One region of the Gottfriedia sp. ABJ_BB2_2 genome, then DNA from elsewhere that is predicted to be linked to it. Evidence: riboswitches for the same ligand, from Rfam matches in the RefSeq annotation. Region 1 holds a riboswitch; each other region holds the start of a gene.
The links. A riboswitch is a leader RNA that binds a small molecule or an ion and turns the genes downstream of it on or off. The one in region 1 is predicted to bind S-adenosylmethionine.

Region 1 (4,222 bases):
ACTTCTTTATATTTATTTAAAATTTCATCCTCAAAGCCATTAATGATTTCGAACTTCGGCTTCTCTTCTACTTCTTCGCCAACAGGACAGTATAAATCGCCGATTTGGCAAACGTCTGCTGGACACAGTTCAAAACCTTCCGAAGTATCAACCTTCACAGCATAAACAAAGTTACCTCCGACAAACTCACAGCGAGTTATATAGCTTTCGGGAGACAATATGTATTCTTGAATAAGGGTAATACCATCGACTGGCTCTTCGAAAGAAGGTCCTTCTACGTAAGTTTTTAATGCTTCAATACTGTGAAATAATTGAACACCTAACCCTTTACCTGCACGATTATGCTTCGTAATAAATGACTGTCCTGAAAAACTTTCAGCTGCCTTCAAAATATTTTCTTTTCCAACCGCTGCAATTGTTTTTGGGGTCTTAACACCATACTTGTTTAATTCTAAGTATTGTAAAACCTTACTTACTTCTAATTTTAGTGCATTCGTTCCATTTAACACCGTACGTCCGTGTGCTTCAAGCCAGGCTAAGACTTGAGCAGTAAATTCGGCTGCAAAACGATGATCACGAGTGTGAGATGAAGCACTCATTCTGCTATAAAAGATACCTTCTGGTGGTTCTGTCGATAAATCTAAAGTTCCTCCGTCTAAATGCCATTCTTCATAAGGAACACCCAGTTCCTCCAATCTTTTTGTTAAATGGACTGTCCACTCACTATTTTCATGAATTACATATACCTTGCTCATTTGTACGACCCCTTTCTAGCTCTTTATGAAACTACGTTTTTGTTCAACTAATGGCATAACTTGTTTTGAAAATCGTTCCATTTCCTCGAGTTGAGGAGAAAATTGTAATAATAATAAGTCTAATCCAGTTTCTTCGTATTGTAAAATTCGATCTGCAATTTGTTCTGGTGTTCCTACTAAATTTGGACGCAAGCCTCGGTTAGACACCGAATAATCCTGTAATTGAATTTGTTGCTCTAATTGTGATTTTGTAGTGAAGTCTTTAAAACCAGCATATCCGCTTGAATCCTTTACTTTTGTGATTTTTTCAAGCTCAGCCTGTGCCTCTTCCTCAGTATCTCGGCAAATAACATACGCTGCCATTCCAAAAGAACTAAATGGTTTATTGCCCGTTTGTTCACGACGTGCTTTCATATCTGCTATTTTTCGTTCAATCTCTTCAACAGTTCCACCATGCATTACGTAAGCATCACATTTTTCTGCAATAGTTTGCTTGCCTTTTTCACTTTCACCACCTGCATATAGAATTGGGTTAGGTCTTTGCACCGGCTTCGGAGCAAGCTTCGTGTCCTTTAAGTCGTAAAATTGGCCAGAATAATTGAAAGTTTCTTCTGTCCATAAACCTTTTAGTACATCAATAAACTCTTCCGTACGAGCATAACGCTCATCATGTTCTGTAAAAATACCTCCGTATTGACGCGCTTCTTCTGCCCACCAAGCAGAAACAACGTTTAACGTGAATCGCCCGTTACTGATTTGATCTATAGTAGCAGCCATTTTTGCTGCTACAGCAGGATTATGAAAACCAGGACGAATTGCCGTCATAATTTCAATTTTTTCCGTAACTGCAGCAAGTGCTGCTGCTGTAGACCAAGCCTCAAGAGAATCATGCTCAGGTCCCTTAATATCATTTAAATATAATTCTGCTATTAAAGTAGTTGAATAGCCCCATTTTTCAGCCGATTGAATAACTTCTTTTGCATATTCATAGGTTGGCGGCATATTTTCATCATCAACATTGCGTAACCAGCCTCCAAAAATAGGTAACCAAAAACCATATTTCATCTGGACTCTCTCCCTTAATTTTAATATAACCGAGTTTGCCAATCTACTAAGTTGGAATTATACTCAAAATAAAAAACTCTCCTCCAAAGAAGAGAGTTTTTTTAACCCTCTTCTCATCTTTCAAGCGTGTGCTTGTTGGAATTGGCACAGTATTCATAAGAACCTGCTGCCGAGGCTTCAAAGGGCCAGTCCCTCCACCTCTCTGGATAAGAAGATAAATATAAATTCAACTTTTTCATTAATAATGTGATAATAGTTTAAATTAATTAAATTGTCAATAAATTAGTTTTAATGCTAATCTCGTTCATAATTGATAGATGATAGCTACACTAAGAACAATCATTTGTCTGAATCTTATTTTTTAATTAAAATAGAATAATCTCAAACTTGGCGTTTTCGAGCCTCTTTATGATCAGATTTGCTATATGCTTTATAGTTATTTCATATATTAAGTTTCTCATCAATTTCTTCTTCCCCTATACCGAAATATGTAACCTTTCTCTCAGGTATATAAACACGATAGTTTACAATTCCTGCATCAGCAATTTCTTTTAAAAACTCTAAAAATGGAAGAGAGATATTTGCAATAGCCTCAAGTACTTTGTTTCGATCAAATTGATTAGAAATAACTAAATTTACTTGGGAATCTGTTTTAAATTCTGAATGAACTCCTTTATAAGTAGCTTGACCAGAAGTAACTTCTATTTCATATTCATTTATGCCTCTTTTGGCTAATTCTTCTAGAAATTGCGGAAAGTTGATTTCACCATTACTTCGTCTACGAATAATATCTTGAAATTCAATTTCTGTTATTTTATCATTCATACTTATTCTCCTTCATAGTTAAAAATTGCATCTTTACATGAATAATCACTAGTTACATATGATTCATGTTTTTAATTCTTCCCTAGCTTTTTTAATAATTGATCTAATAAATTCATTTTTTCCGTTTGTATATGAAACTCTATCATATGGATATTTATCAGCTAATTTTAATTTTAAGTGATAGTACTCGTTTAGTATATCTGAATGATTTCTCAAGTAATCTCTAAATAATATATTATTTGTCCAATAGTCACTCTCAAATTCATAGATATGAAGATGGTGTGTACCTGCTCTATATTCACCTTTTCTAAAAAAACGTCTTTCCGGAAAATCCTCATGCCAAACGAATTCATATCCGATATTAGCAAACGATTTAAGAAAGTCACTTATTTCATTTACATTTTTTACTCCACACATTATATCTATAATGGGTTTTGAACCTAAGTTTTCAATTGCAGTACTACCAATATGTTCCATTTGAATTAATGTTTCCCCCAAAACACTTCTTATCTTCATTTCTTCTTTCTTATATTCTAAAGCCCATTGGGTTGAGAAATTTTCTATCATCACTTTTCCGTCCATGTTTTGTCCCCATTTTTTAACCTATCTTATATTTCTCTTTTATTTTGAATCTTTTCATACCAAATTTAACACAAATAAGAGTTCCTCAAAAAAAGAGTAGCCATTGGCTACTCAACGAAAGTCTTATAATTGTAGCTATTCGATCGAATTCGTACCATCAGATTTGCTATTTTCTAAACTTTTTTCAGGTAAAACAGCAGGGCTTTGATTTACATATCCATTGGTCCTTGATGCATATGACTTGATCAATTCAGCAACATCAATACCTGTCATTTCTTTTAATGGCTCTTGCATTTCAACCATTGTTTTTGTAATACTTTTTCCAAAAGATGGAATCCCCTGTCCGTTACCTGAATCAATAATTTTAACCGATTCAATATTGTTAAGTGGTTGAGCAATTTTTTCCGCAAAGACAGGCAGCATTTCGATTAATTTTTCTGTGATAATGACCTCACCATGTTTTTCCATCGCTTCAGCTAATAATTTACGTGCTTCCGCTTCGGCTTTACCTCTTTCACGAATAACGTCCGCCTCAGCAGAACCTTCTGCCTTACGAATCTTTGCTTTTGCTTCCCCGTCAATTTCCGCTTTACGAGCCTCAGCTTCTGCTTTACGAGTTGTTTCATAGTATTCAGCATCTGCTTTGGTTTTACGTACTTTACTTTCCTCTTCTTCAAGCCTAACAGCACGTTCACGCTCTAGGAATTTTAGTGATAATTCTTCTTCTTTTACTTCTTTTGCTAATTTTGCTTTTTCAAGTTCATATGACTGTTCTGATTTCGCACGAGCACGTTCAGTTTCTTCCATAAAGGCTGCATCCTTAATATCTTTTTCCTTTTTTGATTCTGCGATTGCAATTTGACGTTTGTATTCTTCTTCTTTTGCCTCTTGATCAGTTTGTGCTTTATGTATACGAGTTTCACGCTCACTATTTGCTTCAGCGATTTCTGCCAGTTTACGTACCTCAGCAATTCGTGGTCTACCTAAGTTTTCTA
Region 2 (4,222 bases), on a different contig from region 1:
ATGACTTGTATACATTCGAACATTTCAATTTTTGTTTAGACAGTTTATTGATACGTTAGATCAGAATTAAGACCTTTACAGAACAATTATTAAGTGAAAAGAAGCCTGTAGTCTTTTTCATATTTTCAAAGACTTGTCCTAAGAGAATATTTAAAGGATAGTTACACATGACTGTACTAACTATCCTACGTTTTTTTTATTCACAATATAAAAGTTTATTTTATTAAAGACAAATCTATTAATTCCGTAAAGCAATTATCTACAAATCCATTTCCATCCTTGGTTCGTCATCATCCATCCACATTGTTGACCCATGCCGCCACCTTGGCCCATGCCGCCACCTTGGCCCATACCTCCGCCTTGACCCATGCCTCCGCCTTGGCCCATACCTCCGCCTTGGCCCATGCCTCCGCCTTGGCCCATACCTCCGCCTTGGCCCATGCCTCCGCCTTGGCCCATACCTCCGCCTTGGCCCATACCTCCGCCCATTTGCGGACATTGTACGCCTAAATATTGTAAGCCGACCATATCATTTTTGTGAACCATATTGGCCATACCGTTTTCCATAATATTAACCATACCTGTAGCCGCATTTATTCCTAATAAGTTAAATGTATGTTCTCTTCCGCCCCAAAAAGATTTAAAGCAATGCCCTAGTCTTCCTAACTTAATTTGATCTTCAATTGTAGCTTGTGGAACTAAAGTTGGTGCTGTACCTACTCTATAATAATAATCATATAAACTACGGTAATATTCATATTCGTCATTGTTATAAAACAAATTAAAACCCTCCTTTAAGTTACATAACACTATATGAAATTATCTAAAAATGGTTATTAGTGGACAATTCATTTATTTGCCTATTTTGAAAACGCTTTATGATACTACGAAATAAAAACCACTTTTCAAAAAGTGGCCAAAGAATAACTATTTAACTTCTATCCTAACCCGTGCTTTACCAATAAATATCCTTCTTTATATGTGTAACTCCTCTTTATATGCTTTCCTTTTTATAGTCATTAAACGAATTTGAAAATAATTGATAATATAAACAAAAATTATAATTCATTTTAAATATTCAGTTAAATATAGAATATTAGGTGTCGATACAACTAATAATGACAGATAATAACAGATTTTTAGAATTCATATTTTGAGCTTGTTACTTACTTATTAAGGAGATGACACTTAGATGCGTAGACTTGCGGTAATTGTCGCTGTTATATTTCTTACATTATCAACTTTGCCAGAACAACCATCAGCTGTGACAAAAAAACTAATTCTTGGTTATTATACAAATAAACCTAGTTCAACGATTTCTTTTCAAACAAATCATAAATTTATGAATCAAATCGCCACTGATACTTATAAGTTTGACGCTACTGGTAAAGTCATGGGAACAGCACCAAAGGAGATTGTTGATCTTGCGAATTCTAAAAATGTCCAACCTTTTGCAGTCGTCTCGAACTTTGGGAAAACTGATTGGGATACTGCTCTTGCCCATAAAATTTTATCAAACACGGACATCCGAAAAAAATTTATCTCTAATTTATTGTCATTACTTCGAGCAAATCAATACAAAGGTGTCAATATAGACTTTGAAGCATTATCACCAAAGGACCGAGTTTTATTTAGTAAATTTATTCAAGCAGTATCAAAGAAGCTATCCGCAGAAGGTTATTTAACAATGGTATCTGTTCCAGCAAAAGTTAAGGATAATCCAAAAGATTCTTGGTCAGGAGCATACGACTTTAAAACACTAGGAAAATGCGCAAATTTTATTCAAATAATGACCTATGATGAAACAGGTTATTGGTGGAATCTCCCAGGTTCAGTAGCTAGTCTTCCATGGATCAATGCATCTCTAAAATACGCAGTAACCGTTATAAATCCGAAAAAAGTTTTAATGGGTATAGGTGCTTACGGAAATGATTGGAATATCACGAGTCATAAAATAACAGAAAATAGAAGAGTACCTTTAAGTGAAATTCCACAATTACTTGAGCGCACAGGAGCAACACCGATTAGAGACAAAGCATCTGCTTCTATGCATTTTAGTTATAAAGATCAAAAAGGTCACACCCACGAGGTTTGGTACGATGACGCTACAAGTATTTCAAAAAAAGCTCAGTATACAAATAAATATAATTTAGGTGGTATTTCTATTTTTGCGCTTGGAATGGAAGGACCAGATTTTTGGGGAGCAATTAATAGAGGACTACAGTAAAACCACCTTTTATAGGTGGTTTCAGACTACCCGCCCAAACGCTCGCTTTCTTCGTTGCTTCTCCTGCTTGCGGTGCTCATTACCGTCAAAGGTAACTCCGCTCTTCGCAAGACAAGCGTTTTCAGGTAGTCTGAATCTCTTAGTTTTTTTAATTTGACTATAAATGAACCACCTTTTTTAGGTAGCTTCATTTTTTCAATTATATATGATTAATGCCCTCATACTCATATTCACTTTATTAAAAATAAGTTTTTTAACAGATTAATGAACTTTATTGTGCTTTTTCTCATTCATTACTCGATTGTATTCTTCTTCTAACTCTGTTAGTGTTATTTCAAATAAATGAGAGGATTCTATTTTATATACTCCAACTTTTATCAGTTTATTAATTAGATCATTTTTTCGAGTTTCAACCAATTTTCTCAACATATTTTCCAATTCAATTCCTCCTTAGATTCAAAAATATTTACATCTATTCCAAATAAAAATTATACTTTTCACATAAGAATACTAGGTTTTACAATTATGCAGATCCATCCCCTTGTCCCTCCAGCTCTTTGGGTAAGAAATGATATATTTTTTTATTCAGGCATTAAATCCTTAACATAAATTAATAAAAAAATCCTCTTCTAAGATAGAAGAGGACTAAAAGCATTTCAACTCTTCTTATCTTTCAGGTATTACCCTGATGGAATTAGCACAGTGTTCAGGAACGAACCTGTTGCTGAGGTATCATAGGGCCAAGTCCCTCCACCTCTCTGGATAAGATTATTTTTATGTATTTATTAAATTTCCGACTGATTGAACCAAGATTAACCGATTTAAAAAATCGAGTCAACCCATTTAGTAAATGTTAGACTTTTCAGTTTTTTAAGACACAACATTTAATGTATTTTTCTAATTGATTTGTTGAAATCATTTATTCTTTTGGTTTAGTCATATTTTCTGGCCTAACGATTCGATCAAAATCTTCTTCTGAAAGGTATCCTGTTTTTAAGGCTGCTTCTTTTAGGGTCTTACCTTCCTCATATGCTAATTTGGCAATACTAGCTGCTTTTTCATAGCCAATGTGAGGATTTAGTGCAGTTACTAGCATAAGAGAATGATGTAAGTGCCTTTTAATGACTTCTAAATTTGCTTCTATCCCGCTCGCACAATGCTCGTTAAAGGAGTTCATCGCGTCTGAAAGTAGTCTAATCGACTGAAGAAAATTATAGATAATAACTGGTTTAAATACATTCAATTCGAAGTTTCCTTGACTCGCAGCAAACCCAATTGTCATATCATTTCCTACGATTTGAGTTACTACCATTGTCATTGCTTCAGATTGTGTTGGATTTACTTTGCCTGGCATGATTGAACTTCCAGGTTCATTTGAAGGAATCGTTATTTCACCAATTCCACTTCTCGGTCCACTTGCCATCCATCTGATATCGTTGGCAATTTTCATTAAATCGGTTGCCAAGGCTTTGAGCGCACCATGAGTATAGACCATTTCATCATGGCTTGTTAGTGCATGAAATTTATTCTTTGCTGATGTAAATTCATATCCAGTCAACAAACTAATTTCTTTCGCAACCATTTCCCCAAACATGGGATGTGCATTTAGTCCAGTTCCTACCGCAGTTCCACCAATAGCAAGTTCGCTCATAAATTTCATACTGTCCAATATCATTTGCTCATTTTTTTCAAGCATACGATGCCATCCACTAATTTCTTGCCCTAAAGTTAAAGGCGTTGCATCTTGTAAATGAGTGCGACCAATTTTAATAATATGCTGATATTCATCTACCTTTTGCATGAATGTATGTTTCAGGTCATTTAAGGTCGGAAGCAATTGTTTATTTAATTCAATGATAGCTGCTATATGCATTGCAGTTGGAAATGTATCATTTGAGCTTTGTGACTTATTCACATCATCATTCGGATGAATACTCTTTTTACTCCCAAGTGCCTCCAATAATTGATTTCCTCTATGTGCAATTACTTCATTTA
Region 3 (4,222 bases), on a different contig from region 1:
GAGAGGAAGGTGCTCGACTCCTATGGGAAATGCGGGAATGCTGAGACCCCACAGGCGCGTAAAAAGGAAGACATACTAAAACTGTGATCATGAAAGAACCACTTCCTGTGCGCCGAGGAGGCTCAGCTCACGCCCCATGGAAAGCGAGCACCTGGAGCGGAATTCAACACGCTTCAATAACAGATTAAACTTAATCATCACAAAAAAAGGTCTTCGATTAGAAGACCTTTCAATGTTAAAATTATTTTATAGGACCGCCAAGCTCAGCAAGTTGAGCATCAAAGCCTTCGAACTTTTTAAAGTTTTCCTTGAATTTATTTACTAATTCAAGCGCTTTGATTTCGTATGCTGACTTGTCTTCCCAAGTTGTTGATGGAACTAATACTTGATCAGGCACTCCTGGAACGTGTTGAGGAATTGCAAGACCGAAAAATTCATCCTGAGTAGTTTCAACGTAATTTAAATCTCCTTCAAGTGCAGCGTGTACCATTGCTCTTGTATAAGAAAGATTCATACGTTTACCTACTCCATATTCTCCACCAGTCCAGCCAGTGTTTACTAAGAATACATTTACATTATGTTTTTCGATTTTTTCACCAAGCATTTTCGCGTATTCTACAGCTGGAAGCGGTAAAAACGGTGAACCGAAACAAGTTGAGAAAGTTACTTGTGGTGATGTAACCCCACGTTCTGTACCAGCTAATTTACTAGTAAATCCACTTAAGAAATGGTACATAGCTTGTTCTTTCGTTAATTTACTGATTGGAGGTAATACTCCGAAAGCATCAGCAGTTAAAAAGATAATTGTATGTGGGTGTCCAGCAACACTTGGCTCAACAATATTTTGAATTGCTTGCATTGGGTATGCTGCACGTGTATTTTCTGTTAATGATGTATCGTCATAATCTGCTAAACGTCCGTCAGGATTTACGACTACGTTTTCTAGAACTGTACCAAATTTAATCGCTGAGAAAATTTGTGGCTCTTTTTCAAATGTTAAATTAATACATTTTGCATAGCATCCACCTTCGATATTGAAAACACCATTGTCTGACCAACCATGCTCATCATCACCGATTAATTTACGGTCTGCGTCTGCTGATAATGTTGTTTTACCAGTACCAGAAAGCCCGAAGAATAATGCAACATCACCTTCATTACCAACATTAGCTGAGCAATGCATAGGTAATACATTTTTTTGTGGTAATAGGAAGTTCATAATTGAGAAAATTGATTTTTTCATTTCTCCCGCATATTCAGTACCACCGATTAGAATAATACGTTTTTCAAATGAAATAATAACGAATGCTTCTGAGTTTGTACCATCAACAACTGGATCAGCTTTAAATGTTGGAGCAGAAACAATCGTAAATTCAGTTTGATGTGTAAGTAATTCTTCTTCAGTAGGGCGGATAAATAACTGGTGTGCAAATAAATTATGCCATGCAAATTCATTAATAACTTGGATTGGTAAACGATATCCAGTATCTGCACCAGCAAATCCTTTAAACTGGAATAATTCGTTTCTATCTTTTAAGTAAGTAAGTACTTTACTATATAATTTTTCAAATACATCTGAAGAGATTGGCTGATTTACTTTTCCCCAATCAATTAAGTTTTCTACAGATGCTTCATTAACAATAAATTTATCTTTTGGTGAACGGCCAGTATATTTTCCCGTTGATACACTAACTGCTCCCGTTGACGTTAGAATACCTTCTTGTCTTGTTAGAACTTTTTCAACTAGCTCAGAAACGCTAAGTTGGTTATACATGTGATTACTTGAAAGTAATTCATTCAATTCAATATTTACATCAACTGTCTTCATATACTAATACCATCCTTTAAATATAATTTGTCTGCCATGTAGGTATCTCGTTAAATAGTATAACACATTTATTTTAATAGTGTATACTATTAGTTGGAAAAATGTGTAACGAAATTATTAAAAATTTTAAAATGAGTAAAACAGTATACTTAAAGGAGTAAATTAGCCTGTATGAAAGATATTATTAGGTATTTCCCATTTAATAGGAATGAATGTAAAGCATGTGCTGATTTTTTATAGATGTTGAAATGTGTCTAAAGAATGATGAAAATTGTTGACAAGAAAGTTAATTTTTAATATGATACTTTTCATACGGATACTCTCTTATCCCGAGTAGGTGGAGGGATACAGGCCCTACGAAGCCCAGCAACCTCACTTTAAGTGAAAGGTGCTGAACCTGATGCAAGGCAATTTATTGTCTTGGACGATAAGAGCGAAAGGCAAATAACTAAACCTTTCCTCAAGCAATATGGATAAGAGGAAGGCTTTTTTTTTGCTCAAAACTTAAATACAGATGGCAATTTCGTAATTTACACTGAGTTATCTTTATCTTAAATGGGAAACATAAGATATAGGAAAACATTTTTCTAATCTTATGTTGAGAAAAAAGAGATCCGTCAATTCAATTTAGGAGGGGACTCAATGTCACAACGTCGTTTATTTACTTCAGAATCAGTTACAGAAGGACATCCAGATAAAATCTGTGACCAAATTTCAGATTCAATTCTTGATGCAATTTTAGCTAATGATCCAAATGCTCGTGTAGCAGCGGAAACTTCAGTTACAACAGGTTTAGTACTTGTTGCAGGTGAAATCACAACTTCTACTTATGTAGATATCCCAAAAATTGTTCGCGAAACAATCCGTGAAATCGGTTATGACCGAGCTAAATACGGATTTGATGCAGATACATGTGCAGTATTAACTTCTATCGATGAGCAATCAGCTGATATTGCTTTAGGTGTAGACCAAGCATTAGAAGCACGTGAAGGAAGCATGTCAGATGAAGAAATCGAAGCAATCGGAGCTGGAGACCAAGGTTTAATGTTCGGTTTTGCTGTAAACGAAACACCTGAATTAATGCCACTTCCAATTTCTTTATCTCATAAAATCGCACGTCGTCTAACTGAAGTAAGAAAGAACGAAACAGTTTCATACTTACGTCCAGATGGAAAAACTCAAGTAACAGTTGAGTATGATGAAAACAACAAACCAGTTCGTATTGATGCAATTGTTGTATCAACACAACATGGTCCAGAAGCAACTCAAGAACAAATCGAAAATGATATTAAAGAACTTGTTATTAAACCAGTTGTACCAGCTGAGTTAATCGATGAAAATACAAAATTCTTTATCAACCCAACAGGCCGTTTCGTAATCGGTGGACCTCAAGGGGATGCAGGATTAACAGGTCGTAAAATCATCGTTGATACTTACGGTGGATATGCTCGTCACGGTGGTGGAGCATTCTCTGGTAAAGATGCAACGAAGGTTGACCGTTCTGCTGCTTATGCTGCACGTTACGTTGCGAAAAACATCGTAGCTGCTGGATTAGCTGATAAAGCTGAAGTTCAATTAGCATACGCAATTGGTGTTGCGAAACCAGTATCTATTGCAATTGATACTTTTGGTACAGGTAAAGTTTCAGAAGAAAAACTTGTAGAAGTTATTCGCAATAACTTTGACTTACGTCCAGCAGGAATTATCAAAATGCTTGACCTTCGTCGTCCAATTTACAAACAAACTGCTGCTTATGGTCACTTCGGCCGTACAGATATCGACCTTCCTTGGGAACGTACTGATAAAGCAGAAGCTTTAAAAACTGAAGCTGGTCTTTAATGTTTAAAAGAGACTGTATACAGCATTAGCTGTTACAGTCTCTTTTTTATTTTGGGATTATTTTATCGAATAAATGCTTATTGTCATTTATCTTTTTTAAATTTTTCTTTCAAAAAGTATGATTATGTAAGATGATATGATTGTGTATTATTTTCAGCACTAACGTGATAAAAATGAAGGACGGAGGTGAATGTAATAAGGGGAATGTACTCCTTATTATTGTAAAATGAATGATCGAACAGCATTATTAGTCGTGGATGTTCAAAATGCAATGTTTACTTACCCTGATTTTAAGTTACATAATGAAGAAAAAGTACTAGATAACATTACTAGTTTGGTTGAAAAAGCAAGAGAAGCAAAAATGCCGATTGTTTATATTCAGCATACCGAGGACGACTCTGAATATAAAGAAGGTTTATCTACTTGGGAAATCCATCCGAGAATTGAACCACGTTCAACTGATATCGTTGTCCAAAAAAGAACTTGTGATTCTTTTTACGAGACGAGTCTACAGGAAGAGCTGAATAAACTACAAATCGAAAACTTAGTCATCAT
Region 4 (4,222 bases), 150 kb from region 1:
AAATTGTAATCAGATAAAACGATATTTGTTGCACCAAATGTGTTTGTTTCGATAATATCTGAACCAGCTAGTATATATTCTTCATGGATTTCTTGAATGACATCTGGACGAGTGACAACTAAATATTCATTACATCCTTCTAGTTCTTCACCTCCAAAATCATCAGCTTGTAGGTTTCGTTGTTGAATCATCGTTCCCATAGCTCCATCTAGGAGTAGAATACGTTCGTTTAATGCTGCCTCTAATGCTTTCATAATTGAATCTCCTCTTTTTTACGAGTTTTAGTGTATTGGATTAGTTCTTCAGTAATTTCATATTTTAAGAATGGAGTAATCAAGTAGATTCCATTAAATTTATCAATTGCATAATCTACAAGTTCTTTTGCAATTTTTTTGCCTTCTTCAATTGCTAATAAAGGATCATTGATGTCAATTCGATTTCTAACCTCATCAGTTAATGTAATACCTGGTACCTCATAATGAATAAAATCAGCGTTCTTTTTACTAATTAGTGGCATAATCCCAATAAATATTGGCTGATTGATATGTCTAGTGGATTCATATAAACGATCGATTGTTTCTAAATCATAGACAGGTTGTGTTAAAAAGTAATCTGCCCCCGCTTCAACCTTTTTCTCTAGTCTTTTAATGGCAGCATCCATTTTCCTAACATTTGGATTAAATGCAGCGGCTACTGAAAATCTAGTACCGTTTCCTAAACTTTTACCGGAATACAGTCTACCTTCATTCATTTCTTTGATCATGCGAATGAGTTCAAATGATGCAACATCATATACCGATGTAGCACCAGGGAAGTCTCCTACTCTTGCAGGGTCGCCTGTAATTGCTAAAACTTCATTTAAACCTAAAGTCGATAAACCCATTAAATGTGATTGAAGGCCAATCATATTTCGATCACGACAAGTTAAATGGGTTAGGACAGGTATATTTAATCGTTGTAACATGGACGCAATTGCTACATTAGATATCCTTGGTGAAGCTAATGGATTATCTGCTAATGTAATCGCATCTGCTCCTGCGTTATTTAAAGCCTTAGCCCCTTCAAAAAAACGTCTGGTTTGTAAAGTTTTTGGTGGGTCCAGTTCCGCGATTATCGTTGTTCTCTGTTTTGCTTTCTCAGCTAGTGTTTCATTTTTTTGTTCAGGCTGCTTTGGTATTTTTATTGTAATTGTTCGATTGTTGATTTCTTTTTGTGTGACAGGCTTTAAATTATCTATTTTATTGCGAAGTGCGGCAATGTGTGCGGGTGTTGTACCACAACAACCACCAATCAAACGAACGCCTTGTTCAATAAATGGTTTTGCCATATCTTCAAAATATTCTGGATTCGATTTATATACGTACTTACCTTCTTCATACAAAGGAAGACCTGAGTTTGGAAATGCTGACAAAAATCCTTTTTTCGGTAAAGCAACCGTATTTAACGATTCAATCATGTGTAGTGGTCCTAAATGACAATTAATTCCTACTACATCTGCTCCTAAATCAACTAATTTAGGGAGAATTTTTTCTATATATTGACCGCTTTGCATCACACCGATTTCTTGTAATGTTACTTGGGCAATGATTGGGATGTCTGTACGTTCTCTTAATAAGGAAACAGCATCATATAATTCATGTTCATCATAAAAAGTCTCTAGCATGATGCCATCTACGCCTTCTTCTAGTAAGGCAGAGGCTTGCTCTAACAACATGATTTCTCTTTCTAACGGAGTCGCAAAAGTTGAACCGATATATTTCATTCCACCAATACCACCAAGTATTAGTGCTCTTCCTTTAGAAGCTTCTCTAGCATTTCTGACAGCCATTTGATTGATTTGTTTAACTAGTTTTTCCAATCCATGTTGTCTTAGTTTTCCAGCATTTGCACCATAAGAATTTGTTTGAATGACCTCTGCACCAGCGTTAATATATTGTTCATGAATATGAATAATTCGATCTCGTTCAGTAATATTTAATTCTTCAAAACAGCTATGTAACCCCCCAGAATATAACAGAGTACCCATAGCTCCATCACCTAATACAATTCCATTATTTAATTTTTCCAACAAGCCCAAGCGATCACTTCCCTTACAAAAATAAAAACGCCATTCTTTCTAAAATGAAAGAATGACGTTATCTACAATCCACGCCTTATCTCTCATGTTAAAAACATGCTGGATTTAGCACTTTTTAGCTAAAGCTAAAGTTGCCGGGTTTCAAAGGGCCAGTCCCTCCACCACTCTCGATAAGGAATATTCAGTTATTTTTTAATATGACTAGTTTACTATAATTAACCAATTAAAGAAACATATTTTATGAAAATTTGAAAAATGGACATAATTTACTATTTTATGATAACACTAGTTTACATAATAATATTATTTGTTATGATAATGAGCCAATGCAAGTAAAGGATAAATATATTGATAACTATGGTAATGAATATAAAAACCACCTGGTAGACCTAGACCCGTAGGATATGCTAATTCTTTTTGTGTTTTTTGTTTTTGTGCCAATAAATATTGAATCCCTCTTTTTATCACTTCATCATCTTTATCTAGAATCGTTAATAAAGCGTCAACTGCCCATGCCGTTTGACTAGGGGTACTGTACTTTAGTGGTACATAACATTTTTTTACAGCCGAATAACCAGACTCTCCCCATCCTCCATCTTGATTTTGCACACTGATTAGCCATTTTGCAGCCTTTTGAATTGCTTCATGATTCTTTGGGATTCCGATTGATCTAAGACCAGTTATAGCCGCCCATGTTCCATAAATATAACAAATTCCCCATCTACCATACCAGCTACCATTTGTTTCTTGGTGCTCTAAAATCCACTCTATCGCTTTTTCAACCTGTTCATCTTCTTGCTTAATTGTAGTGTAGTTTCCAATAAACTCTAAAACGCGGCCAGTCAAATCAGCTGTAGAAGGATCAATGATAGCATCCTTGGCATTTTCAATTGGTAAATACGTTAACCATTTATTTGTGACGTTTTTTTCAAACGCGCCCCATCCACCATCATGATTTTGCAAGCCTAATAAAAACTGAATACCTTTTTGCCATTTTTCAAGTTGGGTTGGGTCTGACATAGCACTTCTTGTTAGCGCTCTTAACGCTGCACTTGTATCATCATTATCTGGTATAAATGAATTATCTTCCGAAAATCCCCATCCTCCAGGATTGATTTTTTTAGCATGTATTGACCAATCCCCTCTTAGTACTTGCTGTTTTTTATTTAAATATTCAACTGATTTTTTGATTAAAACATCTGTTGAGGGAACGCCTGCTTCTTGTAATGCATAGGAAAGTAACGCCGTATCCCAAACCTGTGAAGGTGAATTTTGAATATGGATTCCATCTTCGGTTTCAAATGAATATGAGATTAAACCACTTAATGCTTGTTGAATTTCTTTTGAGCTAGTTTCATAGCCAAGCGCCAATAAGGCGTAAATCATATAAAATGTAGAACTAGCGTAGCTATAAAATGTACCATTTGTTTCGATTCTGTCTAATATAAATTTTTCGGCTTTTTCATATCCTTTATTTTGAAAATATAGCGGATACGAAGCAAGCTTCTTACCCTCTTCTACTAAAAAATGAAAAAATGAATCTCTCTCATCATCAAACCACTCTATCTCTTCATTCGAATGTAAATGATTTAGATGAATTGTCTTATCAGATTTGGCTATAAATCGTTTATTAATACATAGAATCATTGGGATTAAATGAACTCGGGCATAACTACTTAGTTCAAATAAACTGAGAGGAAAATTGTTTGGGAGTAGAAAATAACTCATCGGAAAATGAAAGAATATTGGATATGGAATGAATCCATGTATCGCTAGTATCATTTTTGTCATAAAATGTACTTTTCCAATACCGCCATTGGTTTGAATAAAGGTTTCTGCTTTCTTCATACTTGGATGGTCTTTTTCATATGTTTTAGATACTAATAATGCAATATAAGCTTGAACGGTGGCAGATAGATTTCCATTTTTTTCATCTTCATATAATTTCCATGAGCCATTTTCTTCTTGTAACTTGATTAAGCGTTTTGCAATTTTTTCACATAACTCTTTTTCTTTATCTAATAAAGTTAAATCATTTAAAAGAATTAACATAAAGCAATCTGTTATGATTGAACCTTCAAAACAATATTCCCAAGATCCATCTGCTTTCTGATGTTCTCTTATTATATTAATGCGCTCATTTAG

Region 2: linked by a shared signal. The riboswitch ahead of fbpA (Fur-regulated basic protein FbpA) and the one ahead of ACX6U0_RS01455 (LLM class flavin-dependent oxidoreductase) in region 1 are both predicted to bind S-adenosylmethionine.
Region 3: linked by a shared signal. The riboswitch ahead of metK (methionine adenosyltransferase) and the one ahead of ACX6U0_RS01455 (LLM class flavin-dependent oxidoreductase) in region 1 are both predicted to bind S-adenosylmethionine.
Region 4: linked by a shared signal. The riboswitch ahead of ACX6U0_RS02265 (bifunctional homocysteine S-methyltransferase/methylenetetrahydrofolate reductase) and the one ahead of ACX6U0_RS01455 (LLM class flavin-dependent oxidoreductase) in region 1 are both predicted to bind S-adenosylmethionine.

What each region holds. Positions count from the first base shown of each region.
Region 1 is NZ_JBVFKR010000001.1:262,759-266,980, forward strand. Features, by position in the region: gene ACX6U0_RS01450 (ATP-grasp domain-containing protein) at 1-755, opposite strand, end outside; gene ACX6U0_RS01455 (LLM class flavin-dependent oxidoreductase) at 771-1,820, opposite strand; SAM riboswitch class I at 1,931-2,033, opposite strand; gene ACX6U0_RS01460 (DUF1398 family protein) at 2,262-2,645, opposite strand; gene ACX6U0_RS01465 (GrpB family protein) at 2,709-3,227, opposite strand; gene ACX6U0_RS01470 (flotillin family protein) at 3,363-4,222, opposite strand, start outside.
Region 2 is NZ_JBVFKR010000002.1:492,599-496,820, forward strand. Features, by position in the region: gene ACX6U0_RS07420 (hypothetical protein) at 256-780, opposite strand; gene ACX6U0_RS07425 (glycosyl hydrolase family 18 protein) at 1,193-2,227, shown strand; gene fbpA (Fur-regulated basic protein FbpA) at 2,489-2,656, opposite strand; SAM riboswitch class I at 2,891-2,996, opposite strand; gene fumC (class II fumarate hydratase) at 3,147-4,222, opposite strand, start outside.
Region 3 is NZ_JBVFKR010000006.1:30,401-34,622, forward strand. Features, by position in the region: gene pckA (phosphoenolpyruvate carboxykinase (ATP)) at 242-1,828, opposite strand; SAM riboswitch class I at 2,150-2,262, shown strand; gene metK (methionine adenosyltransferase) at 2,471-3,667, shown strand; gene ACX6U0_RS14265 (cysteine hydrolase family protein) at 3,894-4,222, shown strand, end outside.
Region 4 is NZ_JBVFKR010000001.1:417,060-421,281, forward strand. Features, by position in the region: gene metH (methionine synthase) at 1-254, opposite strand, end outside; gene ACX6U0_RS02265 (bifunctional homocysteine S-methyltransferase/methylenetetrahydrofolate reductase) at 251-2,077, opposite strand; SAM riboswitch class I at 2,151-2,254, opposite strand; gene shc (squalene--hopene cyclase) at 2,381-4,222, opposite strand, start outside.